Regions from separate parts of the Xenorhabdus sp. SGI 60 genome, predicted to be linked through region 2. Evidence: predicted binding sites of a transcription regulator. Region 2 holds the regulator's gene; the other holds the start of a gene.
What was found. The regulator ArgR, encoded in region 2, controls arginine synthesis, uptake and breakdown. The targets are predictions, from matches to a motif close to ANTGAATAAAAATACANT.
Positions count from the first base shown of each region.

Region 1: the regulator ArgR is predicted to act here: its motif matches at 2,018-2,035, upstream of argC (N-acetyl-gamma-glutamyl-phosphate reductase).

Region 1 is NZ_CP196860.1:4,053,421-4,056,807, reverse strand. It holds gene ACSJJG_RS19245 (hypothetical protein) at 1-101, shown strand, start outside; gene argE (acetylornithine deacetylase) at 814-1,971, opposite strand; gene argC (N-acetyl-gamma-glutamyl-phosphate reductase) at 2,088-3,092, shown strand; gene argB (acetylglutamate kinase) at 3,135-3,387, shown strand, end outside.
Region 2 is NZ_CP196860.1:3,885,939-3,889,325, reverse strand. It holds gene fbp (class 1 fructose-bisphosphatase) at 1-99, opposite strand, end outside; gene mpl (UDP-N-acetylmuramate:L-alanyl-gamma-D-glutamyl-meso-diaminopimelate ligase) at 284-1,654, shown strand; gene argR (transcriptional regulator ArgR) at 1,728-2,198, opposite strand; gene mdh (malate dehydrogenase) at 2,608-3,387, shown strand, end outside.

The sequences.
Region 1 (3,387 bases), 170 kb from region 2:
GTGAAAAAATAAAGTGTTCTAATTTATTAGAGGCTTTATTTTTAATGTCAAAAAGTAATTTTGATATATGGGTTGATAACTTAATAATTGAAATTGAGTAATATTTGAATATAAATGAGTCATGAAGCCGATGATCCATAAGATCTTCCGGCTTTCTTTAAGGCCGCTCAGTTCCTGCTCTTAGCGGCTTTTGTACCCACCAATCAGTTCGCGCATCCGCAGCTTAATCTCGCTGAGCTGGTCTTGCTGGCGCTGATACTGCTGCTTGATGGTGCGGGTGTCATCGCTGTGGGATCAGCACCAGACAACGATCCAGTATCTTTACGGTTAGTGTGCAGCCCTTATCAAAGCCTGCCGCCTTAAACCATTAGCCTTTAAGATGGATCGCAGGTGGGGCGGCTACCTTATCATTTTGCGGCACGTATCCCACGGTGTAATAATGTTCTATTTTCATATCCTTATTTACACGCGGTTTTGCTTAGAATGTGCCTTAACCATCTGAACCACGTTCAGTTCAACCGTCGTGATGCGCTGGGACGGAAAATTGTACGCTGGTATGGAGCCAGCATCTGAACACCTGGAGCCACGCGGAAAAACGCGGCGGCGCGCCATCCCATCACCCTGATTCACAACCAAAAAGTTCTATTGTGAAGTAGGAAGAAAGGTTGTTGGGATGGGGATATAAGCAATGGGGGTTAAAATTTTTCCTTAGCTCTAAATAGCAAAAAACCCCGATGCACTCACCGAGGTTATTATGAACACTTCTGCAGAGGAAACCAATTTGCTATTTGACGGCTGGAAAACAGAACCGCTTTAACCCGCTTTCAAACAAAAATGTTCTACAAGTTGTGAAAGCAGTTTTCTGGTTGGCTCAATAAAGGCCATATCTAAAAATTCATCAGGCTGGTGCGCCTGTTCAATTGATCCCGGTCCTAAAACCAATGTTGGGCACAATTCCTGAATAAAAGGCGCTTCCGTACAGTAATTGACGGTATCTGCTTTCGTTCCCAACAATTTTTCAATCACGCCGACCAGCTTATGGTCTGTTGGGCATTCATAGCCCGGAATGGGGGAATGAAGTTCTGTCACGTTCAGGCGACCCGGCCAGCGCTGTTTTACCGGTTCCAGTGCGTCATTCAGCAATTCATTTAAATCCTGCAAAGTCAATCCAGGAAGCGGACGGATATCCATATGCAGCTCGCAGCAGGCACAAATGCGATTTGCGGCATCACCACCGTGAATATGGCCGAAATTCATGGTTGGGTAAGGGATGACGAATGCCGGATTGTGATAGCGTTCTTGTAAGGTGTGGCGTAGTTTTATTAGCTGGGTAATGGATTCGTGCATCAGATCAATGGCATTGACGCCTCGTGCCGGATCACTGGAATGCCCTGATTTTCCTTCAATGCGGATCGCCCGGGCTATATGCCCTTTATGGGCGCGGATTGGCTGTAATGATGTCGGTTCGCCAATGATGGCAAAATCCGGCCGAATATGGGCATTGGCAGCAAAGTAACGAGCGCCTGCCATTGATGTTTCTTCGTCAGCGGTGGCCAGAATATAAAGGGGATGAGATAGTTTACTGACATCGATATCCCGTAACGCATCAACGATAAAGGCAAAAAAGCCTTTCATGTCAGCCGTCCCAAGTCCATATAATTTGCCATCGCGTTCGGTCAGTGTGAAGGGATCTTGTGTCCAGCGCCCCGCATCAAAAGGAACGGTATCTGTATGGCCGCATAGGAGTAAACCACCGGAACCACTGCCTAATGTTGCCAGCAGATTGAATTTACCTCGAGTTTCGGGGACGCCTTGAATTTCAATGGCAAACCCGAGCTCTTTTAGCCATTCCGCCAGCAGATTGATAACAACTTCATTGCTTTGATCGAGTTCAGCATCAGTTGCGCTGATAGAAGGAGCCGCAATGAGCTGATGATATAATTTAATAAAAGACGGTAATTTAAGATTCACTGTTGACAGCCCTTACTCATAATAGTATCAATATTAATGCAAATTAATTGCATATTAATTCAATAAAGTCATTGAATTAATATTATTGGGTTAATACTATAAGGTGAATATATCCCATGTTGAATACGCTGATAGTTGGTGCCAGTGGTTATACCGGAGCTGAGTTAGCAGCATATCTGCAACGTCATCCCTATGTCCATCTCTCCGGCTTGATGGTTTCTTCTCAAAGTTTAGATGCAGGGAAATGTTTTTCAGAACTTCATCCACAATATCGGGGTATTCTTGATTTGCCCTTACAGCCGTTGGCCGATGTGAGTGAAGCGGCAAAAGGGATTGATGTGGTCTTCCTCGCCACAGCCCATGAAGTCAGCCATGATATTGCCCCGATATTTCTGGCAGCAGGTTGTATCGTGTTTGATTTATCTGGTGCCTATCGCGTACAAAATACACAGTTCTATAAAAAATACTACGGGTTTGAACATAAAAATACGCTGTGGTTGGAGCAAGCGGTATATGGATTGGCAGAATGGCAAGCAGAAAAAATCAGGCAAGCGCAATTGATTGCTGTTCCCGGTTGTTACCCTACTGTTTCCCAACTTTCCTTGAAACCGTTGCTTGAACAAAATTTATTAGATACAGAACATTGGCCTGTTATCAATGCGGTCAGTGGTGTCAGTGGTGCTGGCCGGAAAGCATCGATCACCAATAGTTTCTGTGAAGTGAGTTTGCAACCGTATGGGGTTTTTAACCATCGTCATCAACCTGAAATCACAGCACATTTAGGTACTGAGGTGATTTTTACCCCCCATTTGGGCAATTTCTCACGCGGTATTCTTGCCACAATTACCTGTAAATTGAAATCTGGTGTGACAGAAGCACAAATTAGGGAGGCTTATAAACAGGCCTATCATGATAAGCCGTTGGTGCGGTTATATAGCAAAGGGGTTCCCGCGTTGAAAGCCGTTGTTGGTTTGCCATTCTGCGATATTGGTTTTGCTGTTCAGGGGCAACACCTGATCATCGTAGGGGCTGAGGATAATTTGTTGAAAGGGGCCGCTGCACAAGCAGTACAGTGCATGAATATTCGTTTTGGGTATGAAGAAACTCAGGCACTACTTTAATTTCTAACCTACAGATATGAATATCGACAGAGGGTGAATCCGATGGAGCCGTTAGTGATCAAGTTGGGTGGTGTGTTATTAGACAGTGAAGAAGCGCTAGAACGGTTATTTACCGCATTACAGTTATACCGAAAAACCCATAAACGTCCGCTGGTCATTGTACACGGCGGTGGTTGCTTGGTTGATGAGTTGATGCAGCGATTACAGATGCCGATTTTGAAGAAACAAGGTCTGCGGGTGACGCCAGAGGATCAAATCGACATCATTACAGGGACGTTAGCCGGAACTGCCAACA
Region 2 (3,387 bases):
GGCGCCTAACTTGATGGCAGACAGCAGTGCAGTCAGTTCACCTGTAGCATGCGGAAAATCTTGCTGCTTTTCGACGATGAATTCGCCCAATGTTTTCATGACAAAGGCCTTGAATTTGGTTGTGGTTTTCGGAAGCGTGCTTCACTGATGTGTCGCACTTATGTGCCGCACTTAGGCGCGGGCAGTTTAGCTAAAGAATCTGATGATTCATAGGTTATTGCATTTTTAATCTCTGATTTGGTAGTTAGAATAGTAATACAGTTCATGAATCAGGTAGAAATAAATGCGTATTCATATTCTTGGCATTTGCGGTACTTTCATGGGTGGGCTGGCGATCCTCGCTCGCGCACAGGGGCATGAAGTGACTGGCTCTGATGCTAATGTCTATCCCCCAATGAGCACGTTGCTGGAAAAACAAGGCATTGAGTTGATCCAGGGTTACGATCCGGCCCAGCTCGATCCTGCTCCAGATGTGGTGATCATTGGTAATGCTATGACACGTGGCAATCCCTGCGTAGAAGCTGTGTTAGATCGTGGCATTCCTTACACTTCTGGTCCGCAGTGGCTGCATGATCATATATTGCCAGAGCGTTGGGTATTGGCTGTTGCGGGCACCCATGGCAAAACAACAACGGCGGGTATGGTGGCCTGGATATTGGAAGAGTGTGGCTATAAACCCGGGTTCCTGATCGGTGGCGTGCCAGGGAATTTTGACGTTTCAGCACACATTGGTGAAAGCCCATTTTTTGTGATTGAGGCGGATGAATATGACTGCGCTTTCTTTGACAAGCGTTCGAAATTTGTCCACTACAGCCCCCGTACATTGATCATGAATAATCTTGAGTTTGATCATGCCGACATTTTCGAAAATTTGGGCGCGATTCAAAAACAATTCCACCATCTCGTCAGAGTTGTGCCGAGTACCGGCAAGATCATTGTTCCTGATAATGATATTAATTTGAAGCAAGTACTCTCAATGGGATGTTGGAGTGAATTGGAACAGATAGGAGCAAGCGGTCATTGGCAGGCGAAGAAAGCCAGTCAGGATAGCAGTCACTATCAGGTATTCCATCGGGGGGAGCGGGTTGGGGAAGTGATGTGGTCATTAGTCGGTGAACACAATATGCATAATGGTTTGATCGCAATTGCGGCAGCCCATCATGTGGGCGTGCAACCTGCGGATGCCTGTCAGGCACTAGGCCAATTTATTAATGCCCGTCGTCGCCTTGAATTACGCGGCGAAGTCAATGGCATCTCGGTGTATGATGATTTTGCTCATCATCCAACCGCTATCTTAGCCACACTGGAGGCGTTGAGAAGTAAAGTGGGCGGCATGGCTCGTATTCTTGCCGTGCTGGAACCGCGTTCGAATACCCTGAAAATGGGCATGAGCAAAAATGATATTGCCCCTTCTTTGGGGCGTGCTGATGAAGTTTTTCTCTATCAACCCACCAATATTCCGTGGCAGGTTATTGAAATTGCTGAACAGTGTATTCAACCCACGCGTTGGAGTGCTGATATTGATACTTTGGTGAAAATGATTGTAGAAACGGCACAGCCCGGTGACCATATTCTGGTGATGAGTAATGGTGGATTTGGCGGTATTCACGAAAAACTACTGGCTGCATTGACGCAAAAATCCAGCGCATATTAGTTAATATTTTCTTGTATTTCGGTCTGCCATACGCATATTTTGATTAGATTGGTATACGGCAGACCTGAATAAATTAAAGTTCCTGTTCAAACAGGTGGAGAATTGCTTCGTAAAGTTGTTTTGTCGTAAAGTTTTGCGCTGGAGTGGAAAAAATAGTGTCATCCCCTGCAATGCTGCCAAGGATCCCTTCTGCTTTCCCCAATGAATCTAACAGGCGGGCAATTAACTGTGCTGCGCCAGGGCTGGTGCGTATGACGACAATACTGTGATTATAATCGACATCTAATACCAGATTTTTTAATGGACTGGTGGCAGTGGGAACGCCCAATTCTGCGGGTAAGCAATAAACCATTTCCATCTTTGCATTACGGGTTCGGACAGCACCAAATTTCGTCAGCATTCTGGAAACTTTAGATTGGTTGATATTTTCAAATCCCTGCTCTTGAAGTGCTGAAACAATTTCACCTTGAGAGCTGAATTTTTCTTCTTTCAATAATGCCTTGAAAGCTTTTACCAAATCTTCCTGTTTCGAAGGAACACGCATATTTCACCATCGTTGAATCCGTTATCAGGCGGACATTATGCGAAAGAGTGAATTTTTATGCAAGAAAGAGAAGAAAAAACCAATATACAGAGAATAGTGAATTAAGCATAGTAAATGTATTGTTAATTAAATGGGATTGTTTGGTATGAAAGGGAAGAGTAAGGTAATAAGCTAATTGTTGAAGCGTTCGCTTGAAATAATTCTTAAAAAAGTGTCCATTATCTCATTAACAGATAAGCATTTTGTTTAGAATAAAACGACTTTGGTGTTCCACCATCAGGCTATTAAGTGGATAATCTGGCTGTTAACAAATTGTTTTTAATGCAAATTGTTTTTAATACATAGTGTTTCTAATACATAGTGTTTTTATTACATAGTGTTTACAGTACTTAATTTAAGGAGTATCAGGATGAAAGTTGCAGTTCTCGGTGCAGCCGGTGGTATTGGTCAGGCACTAGCCCTTCTACTCAAGACCCAGCTTCCTTCAGGTTCAGAACTTTCCTTGTATGACATTGCTCCGGTGACTCCAGGCGTGGCAACCGATCTGAGCCATATCCCAACGGAAGTCAAAGTCACTGGTTTTGCTGGTGAAGATGCAACTCCTGCACTGGCAGGTGCAGATGTCGTATTAATTTCTGCGGGTGTGGCGCGTAAACCTGGTATGGATCGTTCCGATTTGTTCAATATCAATGCAGGAATCATTCGTAATCTGGTTCAGCAGGTTGCTAAAACTTGTCCAAAAGCATTAATTGGAATTATTACCAACCCAGTCAATACCACTGTTGCGATCGCCGCTGAGGTACTGAAAAAAGAAGGTGTGTACGATAAAAACCGCCTGTTTGGTGTCACAACCCTGGATATCATTCGTTCCAACACCTTTGTTGCTGAACTAAAAGACAAGAAAGTAGAAGAGATAGAAGTTCCTGTTATTGGTGGGCACTCTGGTGTGACCATCCTGCCTCTTTTGTCGCAAATTCCAGGTGTTAGCTTCACTGATGAAGAAGTTGAGGCATTGACCCAGCGTATCCAGAATGCGGGTACTGAGGTTGTTGAAGCGAAAGCGGGTGGCGGCTCTGCAACTCTGTCTATGGGACAAGCAGCGGCTCGTTTGGGGCTGTCGCTGATCCGTGGCTTGCAAGGCGAAAGCAATGTTGTTGAGTGCAGCTATGTTGAAGGTGATGGCAAATAT